4 regions of the Brevibacillus sp. MCWH genome follow, and region 4 is predicted to be linked to each of the others. Evidence: riboswitches for the same ligand, from Rfam matches in the RefSeq annotation. Region 4 holds a riboswitch; each other region holds the start of a gene.

Region 1 (4,209 bases), on a different contig from region 4:
CGGACACGCGCGACCAGGTGAAAAAGGGAATTGTCTCACCGTACCTGCTCCCGGATGTGGCCATCGTCGATCCGGAACTAACGGTGACGGTGCCTCCATCCGTCACGGCCGCGACGGGGATGGACGCGTTTGTTCATGCGGTGGAGTCCTATACGGCGATTCGGGCAAATGAACTGACGGACGCGATTGCCCTGCACGCGATCAAACTGGTTTCCCGTTCCCTTCGCCAAGCCGTGTATCAGGGACATGACCTCAAAGCGCGCGAAGACATGGCGATGGGAAGTCTGCTCGCCGGCATTTCGCTGGGCAATGCCGGGGTAGGAGCCGTCCATGCGCTGGCCTATCCGCTGGGAGGCAAATTCAAGGTGCCCCACGGGGTGGCAAACTCCTTGCTGCTCCCCTACGTCATGAAGTACAATGTAGTTTCGAATATTCCCAAATTTGCGGAAGTGGCCAGGGCGATGGGAGAAAACGTAGACGGGCTGTCGCTTCGCGATGCAGCATTTCAGGCGGTCCACGCCATCGCCAAACTGTCTTGCGACGTGGGCATTCCCGCCAGCATCAGAGATGTTGGCGTGACAGAAGAAGACATTCCGGCCTTGGCAGCAGAAGCAAGCAAAATCGACAGACTGCTGAACAATAATCCACGCTGGCTGACGGCTGCGGACATCGAAACCATTTACCGTGAATCGTTCGCCGGCAAACTGTTTTTGGAATAATTTGTTTCCCGACCTCAGCACCGACTCGGCCTCTCTCGGTATGATGCGCCGTTTGGTGGACGAAGGCAAATACGGCCAGAAAAACGGACACGGTTTTTATCAATGGACAAAGGAATTTTTGCAGAAGAAGAACGACGAGCGGGAAGCAGAACTGATTTATTTGCTGAAAAAAGAGTGGGGGATCTAGCAAAATCTCGCTTGTTTCAAGCCATGCTTCATTTTCCTTCCTGTGAACAACACGATCATTGACACTGGATTCGTTTTCAAATCAGAGAATCGGAAATAATAGAGAGTATGGCTTGCTTTAATACGTGTCAATCTGTGGCCCGTACGGATTTTTGCGGCGGGCAGAATGAAAATCCAAGGAGCTGATTCCTGATGACACTGCGCTTGATCCCCTATCTGATCATGGACGGAAATGCCAAGGAAGCCATTCACTTTTACGAACAAGCACTGGATGCCAAAATCCTGTTTTACCAAACGTTTGGCGAGATGCCGGAAAACCCGGAATTTCCCCTGCCGGAAGAGGCAAAGGACCGCGTGTCGCATGCCATGATAAGGGTCGGCGAGTCGGACCTCATGTTTTCCGATACGTCTCCGGGCCAACCCCATCAGAGCGGCAGTCAAATCACCATCTGTATCTCGACGGACGACAAGGAAAAAGCGACACGAATCTATGAAGCCTTGAAGCAGGACGGTCAGGTGAACATGCCGCTGCAAGAGACGTTCTTTAGCCCGGCCTATGGGATTGTAACGGACAAGTTTGGCGTGACCTTCCAAATCAACACGGAGGGGAAACAACAGTAACGAAAACAGCTCTGCTCGCGTTGATTGCAGCAGAGCCGTTTTCCTTGGCGTTTTACGCCTGCCCAACCTTCGCTGTTCGTCGATTGAAAACTGTCAGCGGAAGATGCTGACAGTTGTGAATTTTTTGGAGAAGCGATCGAAAAACGGGATTGACGGCACATCCCGCTTCGATGTATGATGTCATCAATATTAAAAAGCATAGTGGAAAACTTGGAATTACACATGCCTTCTTATCCAGAGCAGGCTGAGGGACTGGCCCGATGACGCCCGGCAACCGACTGCCAAGAGCATGCTGCTCTTGCGGCACGGTGCTAACTCCTGCAGGAATTTTCCTGAGAGATGAGAGGTGAGCGAGCAAACCGCGCCTCTTTTCTCAAGGAAAAGAGGCGTTTGTTTTTTCGGTTTTTCCGTCCATGTCATTATTTTTTACGCACTCATGAGGGGGATGTACCAAATGAAAACGATCAACAAATGGATGACTGTCAGTCTCGTCGCGGCTCTTTTGCTGACGGCCTGCACCAATGAACAGCCGCCGGCGCCGTCTGCACAATCTGCCGCGCCATCGTCGTCACAGCCGGCGGACGCGCCGCAGCAGCCAGGCGCATCACCGGCGGCGGCAACTCAGGCAGCTATTCCGGCGGCAGTGGACAAACCGTTGAAAATCGCTCTGGTCAGCGAGTTTTCCATCGGGACGTTTTCTGCCCAGTACCTGCAAGGAGTCAAAGAGCAGGTGAGCAAATTCGGCGGCGAGCTGGTCGTCTACAACGCGGACGGCGATTTGGGCAAAATGGCGGCCCACCTGGACACCGCGATCAACCAAAAAGTGGACGGCATCCTGATCAACCACGGCCGTGCGGAAGCGCTGCAGCCGGGGGTGGAGCGGGCGGTCAAGGCGGGGATTCCCGTCGTCGCGTTTGACAACGACCTGGACCAGGTGGAAGGCGTCACTGTAATTGACCAGGACGACTACAGCCTGGCCTGGCAGGGGCTGAAAAATCTGGCCCAATCCATCGACGGGAAAGGCAACATCGTCTACATCTGGGTGGGCGGTTTTGCGCCGATGGAAAAGCGCAACCGCGTCTACGAGATTTTTCTCAAGCGCTACCCCAACATCAAGGAGATCGCCCGCTTCGGTTCGGCCACGCCGAATACGGCGCTGGACACCCAGGCGCAGATGGATGCAATCCTGAAAAAGTTCCCCAACAAAGGCGACATTGCAGCCGTATGGGCGCCGTGGGACGAATTTGCCAAAGGGGCCACACGGGCGATCAAGGCGGCGGGACGGACGGAGATCAAGGTGTTCGGCATCGACCTGTCCGACGAGGACTTGCAGCTCATCCAGGAGCCGAACAGCCCGTGGAAAGCGTCGGCGGCGACTGATCCGGCGGACATCGGACGGGTGCAGAGCCGCTTCCTCTACCAAAAGATCGCCGGCGAACACACGCCCAAGTACTTCTCGCTCGATCCGCATCTGGTCAGCCAGGACAAACTGCCGGACCAACCGGTCAACATGTCCGACCTGACGCAATACGTGAGCGGATGGGGTCGAAGCGACGCCGCCATCTCGCCGTGGATGGCTGCGCTGGAGGCAAAGCACAAGTGACCGAAACGGACAGATCAGGGAGGGATGCGAGATGACGGCCTCTGTTTTGGAAATGAAGGGGATCGTCAAGCAGTACGGCGGGGTGTACGCCCTGCGCGGGGTGGATTTCACCGTACGCGGCGGGGAGGTGCACGCCATCCTCGGAGCCAATGGAGCGGGCAAAAGCACGCTGATGAAAATTCTCTCCGGCGCAGAGCAGGCGACGGCCGGCAGCATTCTGATCGACGGCCGTGAGCTGGCCGTCAGCGGACCGCGGGATGCCAAGCGGGCCGGTATCCACCTCGTGCAGCAGGAAGTGGACACGGGGCTGATTCCCTCCCTGAGCGTCGCGGAAAACATACTTCTGGACCATACTGTCTCCGCCGGCGCCTGGTGGCATTCGCCGAAGCGTACGGTGGAGCGGGCCCAACAGATACTCAGCCGGTGCGGTTTTTCCCTGCCGCTGAAGGCAAAGGCGGAGGAGCTGACGCTGGCGGAGAAACAGTTGGTGCTGCTGGCCCGGGCTGTGGCCCAGGATGTCCGCTTCGTCATCTTTGACGAGCCGACCGCGCCGCTCAGCCTGACGGAAGCGGCGGCGCTGTTTGAGCTGATTGCCAGCTTGAAGGCGGCAGGGCTGGGGATTGTCTACATCTCCCACCGGCTGCCGGAGGTGTTTGCCATCGCTGATCGCATCACTGTGCTGCGGGACGGCAGCCGGGTGTGGGAAAAGCGGACGGAACAGACCAGTCCGGAAGAGGCGGTGGCGGCGATGCTGGGCCGCCGCGAAGCCAATCAGGCAGACGAGAGATGCAGACGGGCAGGCGAGGTGTTGCTGGAAGCGAGAGAGCTGCGGATCGGCCACAAGGTGAAGCGGTTTGACGTTCAGCTGCGGCAGGGGGAGATCGTCGCGGTGGTGGGACTGGTGGGCGCCGGCAAGACGGAGGTGTCCCGTGCCCTGTTCGGCGCCGACCGGCTGGACGGCGGCGAGATCCGGCTGAGAGGGAAGACTCTGCGCCTCCGCCATCCTGGTGAGGCGATTCAAAACGGCATCGCGCTGATTCCCGAAGAGCGGCGGCTGCAGGGCATCCTGGTGGAGGAGCC
Region 2 (4,209 bases), on a different contig from region 4:
TTGCCAAACTGCGTCCCCCAGTCGCCCAGGTGGTTGATGCGGATCGGACGGTAGCCGTGTTTTTCCAAGATGTTGGCGATCGCGTTGCCGATTACGGTGGAGCGCAGGTGGCCCATGGAGAACGGCTTGGCGATATTGGGGGAGGAGAGGTCAATCGGCACATTGCGCCCTTTACCGATGTCGCGGCTGCCGTATGCGCTGCCCTGCGTCAGGATCGTGCCGATTACGTCGCGGGCGACGCTTTGCTGATCGAGGAACAGGTTGAGGTACGGACCGACCGCCTTGACTTCGCGGATCGGCGTACCGCTAACCTCGCCGGCCAGTTCGGAGGCGATCAGCGGCGGCGCTTTGCGAAGCGCCTTGGCCAGTTGGAAGCAGGGGAAGGCGATATCCCCCATGCTGGGATTGGGTGGCGTTTCCAGCATGTCGTATACGGTTTCGGCGGTAAATTGGTCCGCGCCGAGGCGGGTGAGTGCTGCGGCAATGATGCTGGCCGCTTGATGCTTATAGCTCATCGAATTCTCCTTTCGGTCTGGAATCTAAAAAATAGAAAAACCTCTGCGTCTCATCAGGGAAGAGACGAGAGGTTGTACTCCCGCGGTGCCACTCTTGTTGCTCTCGCCTCCCGCACGGGAAAAGGCGAAAGCCGCTTTGCCTGCGGTAACGGGCAGACCCGGCGTGCCCTACGCAATCCGGCTGTCCGGACCTTCAGGACGCGTCTCCGAGGTGCGCTTCCCCGCGTCAGTTTGCACCGGGCTCCCACCGTCCCCGGCTCGCTTCTGCTTTCTGACGGAGTACTCTCCTCTTCAGCGACAACGATATTCTTCTAGCATTATAGCGGCATCTCCTGCGGGATGCAACTCACTCTTCCGGTTTTTTCAGCAAATCGTCCAAATCGTGGAACAGGTCCCGCGTCAGCCGTTCCTTGTCGTCGGCCGACTGCCACTGCCGCTTGTACTCGGCCAGCTTGGTGAGAAGCGATCGTTCTGCTTCGGCAGCTTCCTTAAGATCGTGGTTTTCACTGGGATCAAACGGCATCAGCCGCTCATCCGTCCCGCTGCGCAGATAGGGAGAGCGCCAGTGATCGGGAAAGCGATAGGGCTGGTCGCCAAACAGAATGCCCAGCACGTCGTCCGATTCCAGCGGGAGGAAGTGGTCGTATTCGTCCCGCCTGCCTCCTTCAAACAGGTTGACATGCGTAAATGAATAACGCAGGTAGTGCTGCCCCGTCGCTTGATTCTTGACGATTGAATATGTCTCAAAATCCGTGTGCTCCAACTCTTTCACCGTCTCCAGGCGAGAGAGGAATTCCTGTCGGTTACAGGGTACCAATTGATCCACAGTGGTTCGCTCCTTTGTACGGAATCGCTTTTCATCATAGCAAAAACGGACAGCGGCTGACAACGAACCAGCATCAGGCGCAAACGTCCCGCAGGGAACGGCAGGCGGACAGGGTTGTCCAGCGAAAAAAGAGCCTAGGTTTAGCTAGGCTCCTTGTTGATGTACGCACTCGTTTAGTTGCAGTCGTTCGAACACCCGACGATGACCAACAGGATAAACAGAACGAGCACAATTGCGAACGTGTCACCGAAAAAGCCGGAACCGCAGTAGGAAGTACTCATTGTTGTTTCCCCTCCTTTCCGTATGCTTTAGTCTATACACGAATGTGCCGGTTGTTGTGGGCGAATGACCAGCTCGCAAAAAATGGGCGGGGGCAGTCTGGAGAAAATAGACAAATTCTACATTGACGCGAGGAAAAGGGGGTGTTAAGATACATTCAAACATCGTTACCGTTTGACAAAACTGCATAACAGACAGTGACGACTCTTATCCAGAGAGGTTGAGGGACTGGCCCAATGAAGCCTCGGCAACCGGATTACCAGGTGCCAATTCCAGCAAAGCGTGTGCTTTGAAAGATAAGAGGATGGTCATGCGTGTATGTTTCGCGGACAAATCCTCTTCTTGTTGCACACAGAAGAGGATTTTTTATTGTACACGGACCAATGCGTGTGAGTTTGGAAGAAAAGGAGTTTGCCCCATGAAAATAAGTCTTCGTGAACAGCTTTACCGGAAAATTCTGATTCTGGACGGTGCGATGGGGACGATGCTGCAACAGGCCAGCCTGACTGCTGATGATTTTGGCGGTGATGCCTACGAAGGCTGTAACGAGCTGCTCAATCTCACCCGTCCTGACGTGATCCGCTCCATTCATGAAAAATACCTGGAGGCGGGTGCGGACATCGTGGAGACCAACACGTTTGGTGCCACCTCGATCGTCCTGGCCGAGTACGACGTGGCAGACAAAGATCTGGAGATCAACATCGCTGCAGCCCGGCTAGCACGGGAAGCGGCTGACGCCTATTCCACCCAGGAGTGGCCGCGTTACGTCGCCGGCTCGATGGGGCCGACGACCAAGACGCTGTCTCTGACGGGAGGCGTCACCTTTGAAGAGCTGGTGGAAGCGTACTACCGGCAGGCGAAAGGGCTGCTGATCGGCGGCGTGGACGCGCTGCTTTTGGAGACCTCGCAGGACACCTTAAACGTCAAGGCCGGCGGCATCGGCATTCGCCGGGCGTTCGCGGAGCTGGGCAGGGAAGTGCCGGTGATGATCTCCGGCACGATTGAGCCGATGGGCACGACCCTGGCCGGGCAAACCATCGAAGCGTTTTACGTCTCGTTGGAGCATCTGAAGCCGATTACCATTGGTCTGAACTGCGCCACCGGGCCGGAGTTCATGCGTGACCATCTGCGCACGCTGGCGAATTTGGCCCAGTGCGGGGTGAGCTGTTATCCCAACGCCGGCCTGCCGGATGAAAACGGCCATTACCACGAGACGCCGCACGGACTGGCTGCCAAGATGCGGGCGTTTGCCGAGCAGGGCTGGCTCAACGTCGCCGGAGGATGCTGCGGCACGACGCCGGAGCATATCCGCGCGCTGGCGGAAGCATTGAAGGACTGCAAGCCCCGTGTCCCGGCCGGACAGCCGGTCAGCGCCGTGTCGGGGATCGAGGTCGTCTACGCGGAAGCAGACAATCGGCCGCTGCTTGTCGGAGAGAGGAGCAACGTGATTGGGTCGAAAAAATTCCGCGACCTGATCGCGGCCGGGAAGTACGAGGAAGCGTCCGACATCGCCCGCGCCCAGGTAAAGCGGGGGGCACAGATCATTGACATCTGTCTCGCCGACCCGGACCGGGATGAGTACGGGGACATGGAGAAGTTCCTGCAGTTTGTCATCAAAAAAGTGAAAGCGCCGCTGATGATCGACTCCACCGACGTGCGCGTCATGGAACTTGGACTGCGGTACTCGCAGGGCAAGGCGATTCTCAACTCGATCAACCTGGAAGACGGGCTGGAGCGGTTTGAACAGGTGGCGCCGTTGATTCACAAGTACGGCGCGGCTGTCGTCGTCGGCACGATCGACGAGACCGGCATGGCAGTCACCCGGGAACGGAAGCTGGAAGTGGCCAAACGCGCCTACGATCTGCTGGTCAATCGATTCGGGGTCAACCCGCGCGACATCATTTTCGATCCGCTGGTCTTTCCGGTGGGCACCGGCGACGAGCAGTACATCGGCTCCGCCCGCGAGACGGTGGAAGGCCTCCGCCTGATCAAGGAGGCGATGCCGGAGTGCAAGACGATTCTCGGCATCAGCAACGTCTCGTTCGGGCTGCCGGCGGCCGGACGGGAGGTGCTGAACGCCGTCTTCCTTTACCATACGACTCTGGCCGGACTTGATTACGCCATCGTCAATACCGAGAAGCTGGAACGCTACGCCTCCATTCCGGAAGAGGAGCGGCGATTGGCAGAGGCGCTCCTGTTTGAGACCAACGACGAGACGCTGGCCGCCTTTACCGAGTTTTACCGGCAGAAGAAAAAGGAAGTACGCGTGGAAGCGTCGTCGCTCACGCTGGAAGAGCGTCTGGCCCGTTACGTGGTGGAAGGCTCCAAGGACGGGCTGATGGACGACCTGAAGCTGGCGCTGGAGAAATACACGCCGCTAGAAATCATCAACGGTCCGCTGATGGCCGGGATGGAAGAGGTAGGCCGGCTGTTCAACGACAACCAACTGATCGTCGCGGAAGTGCTGCAGAGCGCCGAAGTGATGAAGGCCTCCGTATCGTTCCTGGAACCTTACATGGAAAAGACGGAGACGGCCACCAAAGGGAAAATTTTGCTGGCGACGGTAAAAGGGGACGTGCATGACATCGG
Region 3 (4,209 bases), on a different contig from region 4:
GTTCACCTCCACTGGAAGAAAACAGAAAATCCACCTATTTATCCACGGTTTAAGTCCACAGGAACTTAAACACAGGGAATATATAGGTGGATCTCCTGATCTCATCCGACATATGAACTTCTGTAATCAATCTTATGCGGTCGTGAAAGCGTTGTCAATCATTTTTTACAGCTGTTTCCACAAGTTTCGATCGGAGGTGGTGACGGCGATGGCTCCTGCCGCCAGAGCGCTCTCGATCTCCTCCCGGGTGCGGATAAACCCGCCTACGATGATCGGAATTTGAATCTGTTCGCGAATTTCCGTAATAATGTGCGGCATGACCCCCGGAAGGACTTCGACGAAATCGGGTTTTGTCTGCTCAAGGATTTTGTAGCTCGTCTCCAGCGCGCCGGAGTCCAGCAGAAACAGGCGCTGCACCGTGACCAAGCCCTTCTTTTTGGCGGTCGTGATCACCTGCGAACGGGTGGAAATGACGCCGGCCGGCTTGATCTCCTGACAAAGAAACAGTGCGCCGTGCTCGTCGTTTTTCAATCCCTGCACCAGATCGGCATGCAGCCACAGCTTTTTTCCGTGCCGGCGTGCCAGGTCGGCGATGCTTTTCAGTTGGCAGATATGGCTCTCCAGCAAAATGATCGTCTCGTACCGGCTTTCCAGGACGCGTTCAAATTCTTTCATTTGGCGAATGGCCGGCAAGATGGTTTGCGAACCCAGCATGACTTGTCCTCATCCCCTTGAAGAAGAAGTGCTCCGCTTCAATCATGCCAAAAAAACCCGGCGAATGCGATGGGGAGTTGGATGCTAGTTTACAGCCCCGCACTCCCGCCGTCGGCATCTTGATCATCGGCCGCCTCCAGCACGGGGTACAGCCGCGCTTCGAGGCCGAAATCCCGTTCCAAAAGCCCAACGTGCTCCTCCTGCAGTCCGGCAGCGAGCAGGCCCACACGCAGGACGCTGCCCGAATCGTACTGGACGGTCATCCTGCGGACGGAGACACCCGCCCGTTCGAGAAACAGCAGTACCTGCTCCGGCGTCACGCCAGCCGCTGTCCCTGCCAGGCAGCAGAAGTCGAGGCCGGATGAGAGGCGGCTGGACGGGACCGCCTCCGGCCGTTCACGCCAAGCGGGATGAGGCGCAAACGGTTGGGTCAGCAAGTAGGCCAGATCTTCCACAACCGCGCTGGCAGTCGGCAATTCGCCCGCCCCTTTGCCGGTGAACAAAAGGTCGCCGACGAGACTGCCTTCCACCTGTACGGCATTGTACGCATCCTGGATGCGCGCCAGCGGATGCTCCAGCGGCACCAGCGTCGGCCGCACGGACAGGTGCAGGCCGCCGTTTCCCTGGTGGGCTTGCGCCAGCAGTTTGATCCGATACCCCAGTTCCTTCACCAGCCGGATGTGGCTCTGCGAGACTTCAACAATCCCCTGCCGCTCAATGGCTGACAGGGGCAGCGACTCCCCGAACACGAGCTGTGCCAGAATGTACAGCTTGTACAAGGCGTCCCAGCCTTCCACGTCGGAGCTCGGGTCTGCCTCCGCATACCCCAGTTCCTGTGCCCGCTTCAACACATCGTCGTAGGGAAGCTGGGCCTCCTCCATCTGCGACAGGATAAAGTTGGTCGTCCCGTTGAGGATGCCGCACACCTTTGTAATATCGTTGGTTCTGAGGAATTGACGGAGCACCCCAAGGATGGGAATTCCCCCCGCGACGCTGGCTTCATAGGCGAGATGGACGCCGTGCCGGTTGGCCAGTTCCACCAGCTCCGCGCCGCGTTTGGCCAGCAGCTCCTTGTTGGCCGTCACCACATGACAGCCCTTCTCGATCAGCGACCGTACGTAGTCGTAGGTCGGTTCCACGCCGCCCATCACTTCCACGACGATGTCTACGTCGCTTTCCATTACGTCGGCAAACCGTGTCGTCAACAGCGATGGCTCCACCTGCACGGCCCTCTGCTTCCGCGAGTCGCGCACCAGCGCCTTGACGATTTCGATGCGCTTGCCCAACCGGGCCGACAGCTTCTCCTGCTTCGAACGGATTGTCTTGACCACCCCGCCGCCTACCGTTCCCAATCCCAATAAGCCTACTTTTACCACACTCATGTTTTTCCACCCCGTTTTTTGTTTGTACAACATGAAAAAGCCTTCTTCGGATTCGAAGAAGGCTGGTGTGCATTGTGCTCGAGCCTTCTTCTCATCTCTCAAGACACGCGTGTCTTGCAGGAATTGGCACCTGGTCACGCACCGCGTGACGGTTGCCGGGCTTCATCGGGCCAGTCCCTCCACCTCTCTGGATAAGAAGAAGTCCTATGAAATTTTGAAACAGAAAAATAAAAAAACCTTCTCCGACAAGAAGAAGGTCTGCGTCCATATCAATCAAACCCGCTTCTTATCTGTCAAGACACCTGTCTTGCAGGAATTGGCACCTGGTCACGCACCGCGTGACGGTTGCCGGGCTTCATTGGGCCAGTCCCTCCGCCGCTCTGGATAAGAACAGTGTTTAACTCTTGGGTATCATTGTAAAGAATCACAGGTTGTTCGTCAACAAAAATCTGGCAGACCGGCATTTCGCCCGTCGTAAGCCGCTGCAAGTTGACATACATACGAAAAAGGATGGAGTCGTCAGATCGGCCATCCTTTTTCTTGACCAGCAAGGCACTGGCACCTGTCGAACCAACGGAAAAGGCGCTTTCGCCAATACCGGGTTATTTGATTCGCTTTACTTCACCCGTTTCTGCATGAACACTTATCTCGTGCTTCTGTCCTGCATTGAAAGTAAAAACGCGAACGATCCATTCTGATTCGGTGCTCACTGCATCCTGTACAATGAATATATCAGCTTTGTCAGAAAGACTCTTTACAAAGTTTAGCGCCATTTGAATGGCTTTCTTTTGCAGCATGGGATAATGTGGATGTTGTACATCATCTGCAACGACAAGTTTGCTCAAATCCGTTTTCGCAGGATACGATTCCAATGAAGGGGAAGCCGCCCATGTTTCTACTTCCGCTCCGACCTCTATGTCTGTAAGCAAAACCTTGTTATTCTTGCGATCAAGCAGAATGGCATCGTCGTTTACGAAATACCATTCGGCGTCATAGTCGCCATCTCTTGCTGTTTTGTCACTTTCAGCAACCAGCAGTGCTTTTTTCTCATAGTTTGTCTCGATGACGTATCCTGTCAAACCTTTGCGTTCGTTTTTGGGTTTCTCATCCGAGCATCCTGCTGTGAGAAGCAGAAACGCAAACAAGGTTATGTACAGTAATGGTCTGTTCATGATCCCTCCATTACGTTCAAATGTAAAAGAGCATCCACGATTTTTACCCACCGGTTATGAAGTATTATAATGTAAAAAACATGAAAATAAATTACATTTTGGTAACGAACAAAACAAAAAACGCCCCGAAACAGGGCGTTGGTAAAGTACAGTCGATTGAGGTACAAAATTTTTTTATCCAATCCGTTTGGACATGCGTCATGACCGGTTACGCATAAAAGCTGCGAGGGGCTTTGCGCCAGTCGGCCAACAGGCTTTCCTGCTCTGCCGTGATGACGCCGCGCTCGCGTGCCGTCTCGAGCAGTGCAGTGTAGTGGGAAAGCGTCGCGACCGGGATGCCTTCCTCCCTAAAGAGGGCTTCCGCTTCTGGAAACTGGTAGCTGAAGATCGCTGCCACGCCGAGCACGTCGCCTCCCTCCGCCTGGACGGCCTTTGCCGCTTTGAGCGAGCTGCCGCCGGTGGAGATCAGATCCTCGATGACCACCACTTTCTGACCTGCGGCCAGCGCGCCTTCCAGTTGATTCTGCCGCCCGTGCCCCTTTGCCTTGTCGCGCACGTAGATCATCGGCAGGTCCAGCAGTTCTGCCACCCAGGCAGCGTGCGGGATGCCTGCCGTCGCCGTGCCGGCGATCACTTCCACCTGCGGAAAATGTTCGCGGATCACCTCGGCAAACGCCTGGGCAATCCGGCGGCGGACCGGCGGATGAGACATCGTGAGCCGGTTGTCGCAGTAGATCGGCGACTTGATGCCGGATGTCCAGGTATACGGCTGGTCCGGGCGCAGGTGAACGGCGCCGATCTCCAGCAGGTGTCCCGCTATTTCTTTGGCTGTCGTGGTATTCATCCTATCCTCTTCCCTTCGCGTACGTTTAGAGGCATGCCGCCTGAACGGCGTTAACGATCCGCTCCCAGGCGGCGGCAGGATCGGGCGAAGCCGTAAC
Region 4 (4,209 bases):
TGTACACCTTGATGCCGTCCGGCGCCACCTGTTTGCCCAGTCCATGTGTAATCTCCTCCGCCGGCCGCTCCTCGATCGGAATGTCTGCGCCCGTCGGCGTGTCGAGATCGATAGAAGACAGCGGGGCCGCCACGTAAAACGGTATGCCGTGCGCGTGTGCCAGAACGGCAACACCGTAGGTCCCGATCTTGTTGGCGACGTCACCGTTGGCAGCCACGCGGTCCGTGCCGACGATGACTGCCTGCACCTTGCCCTGGGCCATCACCATCGCCGCCATGTTGTCACAAATCAGCGTGACGTCGATGCCCGCCTGCTGCAGCTCGTAGGCGGTGAGGCGCGCCCCCTGCAGCACAGGCCGAGTCTCGTCAGCGTACACTTTCAGGTTCCAGCCGCGCTCCTTGGCGAGGTAGAGCGGGGCCGTCGCCGTGCCGTAGGCTGCTGTCGCGAGCGCCCCCGGATTGCAGTGCGTCAGGATGCCCATGCCGTCTTTCAGCAGGGTGAGCAGATGCTCTCCGATCCGGCGGCACACTTCCGCGTCTTCCCGCTGGATGGACAGGGCTTCATTCAGGACTGCTGCCTTCAGCTCTGCCACCGGTTTGCCGGACTCGCGCTGCACGCGTGCTTTGATCCTGTCCAGGGCCCAGAACAGGTTGACTGCCGTCGGGCGAGAGGTGCCGAGGTAGTCAGCCTGTTCGCTCAGGTGTTGCCAAAACGTATCGAAATCGTTGGCGTCGCTGTTGCGGATGCCGAGGTACAAACCGTAGGCGGCCGCCATGCCGATGGCCGGTGCCCCGCGTACCTGCAGATGGCGGATGGCCGCCCACACTTCTTGTGCAGTCGTCAGTGTCAGGTATGTCGTTTCAACGGGCAGCCGGGTCTGGTCCAGCAGGACGAGCGCGTCATCCTGCCACTTGACCGGCGCAAATGGCGTGCTGGTCGTTGTCATACTACAGCCTCCTGGTAGTATCGTGCGGTAACCGTCCGAACGATATCTGTGATGTCTGTCGATACTTCCACCTTGTTCCGCTCCAGAATCAGCGCCTGGCCAATCGCCAGCGCCAGCCGTTCTGCTTCCGCGCGGGTCTGGTCATCGGCGATGCTGTTCAGGTCGGCGACGCCCGCCAGTCCGATGACGCGGCGCAGGATTTTACAGCCGGCAAAGCCTGCTGCGTCGCGGATCAGCCGCTGCACGTAGCCCTGCCAGAAGCCTTCGGTGTGGGCGCTCCGCTCTTTCGCCTGTTTGTGCCAGAGCTGGACGAACTGGGAGACAAACTCGTTCCAAACGTCTTCCACCGTTGCCAACAGATATTCTCGATAATCCCCCCGCTTTCCTGCGTCCGGCTGCAGACCGTGCTGGCCCGCGTAGTTCAGCAGCAGGTTGGCGATCACCGCGCCAATGTCGAAGCCGATCGGGCCGTAGTAGGCAAATTCAGGGTCGATTACCTTGACCGACGTCGGCGATACAAAGATGCTGCCGGTATGCAGGTCGCCGTGTATCAGCGCCTCCGCCCGGGTGAGAAAATCGTACTTGAGCTGCGCAATTTCCAGCTTCAGCTGCTTGTTGTTCCAGATCGCCTCCACCTCCCGCTTGATCAGCGGGTTGAAATTGTTGGTCGGCGCGTCTTCGTAAGGATCGGTAAAGACGAGGTCTTCCGTGATTTTGCACAATTCCGGATTTATGAATCTTCCGACAAGCGCTTTTTTGTCGTAGGGATGCGCCCCCAAGTCGGACGTGTAAAACAGCGTATGGGCGAGAAAGCGGCCGATCTGTTTGGCGAACAGCGGGTAGCGGTTGCCCTCGATCAAGCCTTTTCGCATAATCACGTGGTCGCTGACGTCTTCCATCACGGTCAGGGCCAGCTCCTCGTCGTAGTGATACACCTTCGGCACGAGATCCGGCACGTATTTGTGCTGGATGCGCAACGCCTCGCTTTCGATTCGGGCGCGGTCCAGCGTGAGCGGCCAGGATTCACCCACTACGCGGGCGTAGGGCAGTGCCTGCTTGACGACGACGCTTTTGCCCGTCGCTTCCTCCCTGATGTGGAATACCAGGTTGAGATTGCCGTCACCAATCTCCCGGCTGGTCAGTTCCGCTTCCGGCGCAAACAGGTCCGGCAGTTGTTTTACGTACTGCACTGCTTCTTGTTCGCTCAATGCGCGATACGCCATGGTCCAATCCCCTCTCCTTTGACAGATTCTCTTGTCTTCACATTCACTTGTCTTTGCACTTTCGCTTTGTCTATGTTGGCGGCCGCCGGGCGGCGTGTGTGCTGCTGCCGCCTCCAGCCGGAGCATTCCGCACATACAAAAAACCTCTTTTCCCGAAGAAAAGAGGTCTGTTCATACGCGTCTGCGTGTCGTCTCCCCCTTATCTTCCAGAATACTTTTGTTTCTGCAGGAATTAGCACCGTGCATGCGCTGCACGTCTGTCGCCAGAATCGCTCGAACAGCGTCATGTCGGTTGCCGGGTTTCATCGGGCCAGTCCCTCCACCTTCTCTGGATAAGGTATCCAACGTATGCGGTTTTGACGTTTGTTTGAATCATACAACCCCGTCTTCTCGCTGTCAACACCCTTTTTTGGGCGAATTGTCCAGTCTTCACGGACTGGTTCGCTGGCCCGAAGCACTCGGCCGGTCCCAGTTCCACCAGTCGATCCGGCCCACGAAGGCAGCCGTGATCGACGGCTCCTGCCGCAGCTTTAGCAGTTCCTTGACAGGGCCCGTCACGACCGCCCCGTAGAGGCGCACACCGTTCTGCTGCAGGTAGCGGCAGCGTTCCTCGATGCGCAGCCGGTTTCGGGCGGTCACAAGCCGCTCGCCAATGGCGTTCGTCAGCCGTTCCTGTCCCGCGAGATACTCCATTTCCGCCAGGTACGCCCGGGCGCGCCGCTCACCTTCGCCATGTGCCTGAATCGGTGCTTCGCCGTAATCGAGTTCTCTTTCCGCGTATCCCCACACGTCACCGGCCGACAGCAGCAGACTGCCTTCCGCCGCGTCCGGATGGTTTCGCTCCTGCCCCGTGTCCACGGCGAACCAGGTGGTATCCAAATCGTAGCCGGAAAAAAGGGCGTAGTACTCATCATGGGTCAGCAGCCGGTCAAACGAGACGGCGAGCTGCGCCACCGTTCCCTCCGGCAGCTTTTCCAGCGTGTTCCAGGCAGGATTTCTGCGGATGGCGCTTTCTTCCCGATCGTCCGCTGACAACGGAAAGAGAAAAAAGAGCCGCTCTTTCCGCAAACCGTCGGTCCATGCCGGCTTCGCGGAAATGATCGAGAAGACGTTGCTGATCGAAAAGGTTCCGGCGTTCTGATCGTCTCTCCCCACCTGTTCACGCAGTTCCATGGTTATCTCCCCGTACAAAAATCCGATTTGCGAACCGCTGCTGCCCACCGTGAGCCCCGGCTGGGTAAAGTGCACCATGTCCCGGGCCACCCGGTAGGCGTCCTCGTACAAATACCAGCCGATCCACCCGTTGGTGAACATCAGGACGGCCCCGACGAGAAGCGAGATGGCCACCGTGTAAGCCGCGTTGCCGAGCCTGTGGCGCCATTTGCTGCGGCGGAGGATGGCGCGCTGCGTCTCTTCGGACAGCACGTCCGTTTCTCTCTCCTCCTCTCCGCCGCTGCCCAGCAAAAGCTCCTCCAAGCGTTCCGCATACAGTTCGTCCGCTGCAATCCTCGCACGGAAAGAGGCAGCTTCTTCCTTCGTCATTTCACCGCGCAGATATGCCAGCAGTTCCCGTTCCCGATCCTCATTTGCCTTGTCCGTCGTCAAGTTCATCCCTCCACATTCTGCGTAATTTTTGCCGCCCGCGAAACAATGAGCGCTTTACGTCCCCCGTGTCGATGCCCAGCACCTCGGCGATTTCCGCGTAGCTGAGCTGTTCGTACTGCAGCAGGATCACCTGTTTTTGCTTCTCCGGCAGCCGGTCCAGGCACGTCCGCAGCGATGACCACGCCTCTTGGCTCAGCAGCGTCCGCACCGGGTCCGCCGCCGCCCCGTCCGGCTGTTCCGGAATCTTCTCCACCAATCGCCACGGACGCTTCTTCCGCCTCCGATGCCAGTCCACAAACGTGTGGTAGGCCGCCTTGTACAGCCAGGGGCGCACCTTTTCCCCACGATAGTCATCCAGGTATTGATACGCCCGAAAAAAGGTCTCCTGCGTCAGGTCTTCCGCCTGCACCCGGTCAACGGTCAATCGGCAGAGGT

The links. Region 4 has a riboswitch for S-adenosylmethionine ahead of mtnK (S-methyl-5-thioribose kinase). Riboswitches for the same ligand answer to the same signal wherever they lie in the genome.
Region 1: another riboswitch for S-adenosylmethionine. It lies ahead of ETC00_RS10445 (sugar ABC transporter substrate-binding protein); the one in region 4 lies ahead of mtnK (S-methyl-5-thioribose kinase).
Region 2: another riboswitch for S-adenosylmethionine. It lies ahead of metH (methionine synthase); the one in region 4 lies ahead of mtnK (S-methyl-5-thioribose kinase).
Region 3: another riboswitch for S-adenosylmethionine. It lies ahead of ETC00_RS02160 (homoserine dehydrogenase); the one in region 4 lies ahead of mtnK (S-methyl-5-thioribose kinase).

The regions. Positions count from the first base shown of each region.
Region 1 covers NZ_SDLF01000009.1:84,603-88,811, forward strand. The annotation lists gene ETC00_RS10435 (iron-containing alcohol dehydrogenase) at 1-719, shown strand, start outside; gene ETC00_RS20855 (hypothetical protein) at 775-906, shown strand; gene ETC00_RS10440 (VOC family protein) at 1,098-1,526, shown strand; SAM riboswitch class I at 1,754-1,872, shown strand; gene ETC00_RS10445 (sugar ABC transporter substrate-binding protein) at 1,981-3,129, shown strand; gene ETC00_RS10450 (sugar ABC transporter ATP-binding protein) at 3,161-4,209, shown strand, end outside.
Region 2 covers NZ_SDLF01000013.1:76,630-80,838, forward strand. The annotation lists gene argS (arginine--tRNA ligase) at 1-515, opposite strand, end outside; gene ETC00_RS13070 (hypothetical protein) at 862-1,341, opposite strand; gene ETC00_RS13075 (YjcZ family sporulation protein) at 1,515-1,622, opposite strand; SAM riboswitch class I at 1,825-1,923, shown strand; gene metH (methionine synthase) at 2,039-4,209, shown strand, end outside.
Region 3 covers NZ_SDLF01000002.1:119,936-124,144, forward strand. The annotation lists gene ETC00_RS02155 (glycerol-3-phosphate responsive antiterminator) at 166-714, opposite strand; gene ETC00_RS02160 (homoserine dehydrogenase) at 804-2,129, opposite strand; SAM riboswitch class I at 2,185-2,294, opposite strand; SAM riboswitch class I at 2,380-2,487, opposite strand; gene ETC00_RS02165 (DUF3221 domain-containing protein) at 2,699-3,268, opposite strand; gene pyrE (orotate phosphoribosyltransferase) at 3,477-4,112, opposite strand; gene pyrF (orotidine-5'-phosphate decarboxylase) at 4,138-4,209, opposite strand, start outside.
Region 4 covers NZ_SDLF01000017.1:63,961-68,169, reverse strand. The annotation lists gene mtnA (S-methyl-5-thioribose-1-phosphate isomerase) at 1-946, opposite strand, end outside; gene mtnK (S-methyl-5-thioribose kinase) at 943-2,169, opposite strand; SAM riboswitch class I at 2,366-2,508, opposite strand; gene ETC00_RS14730 (anti-sigma factor) at 2,599-3,780, opposite strand; gene ETC00_RS14725 (RNA polymerase sigma factor) at 3,752-4,209, opposite strand, start outside.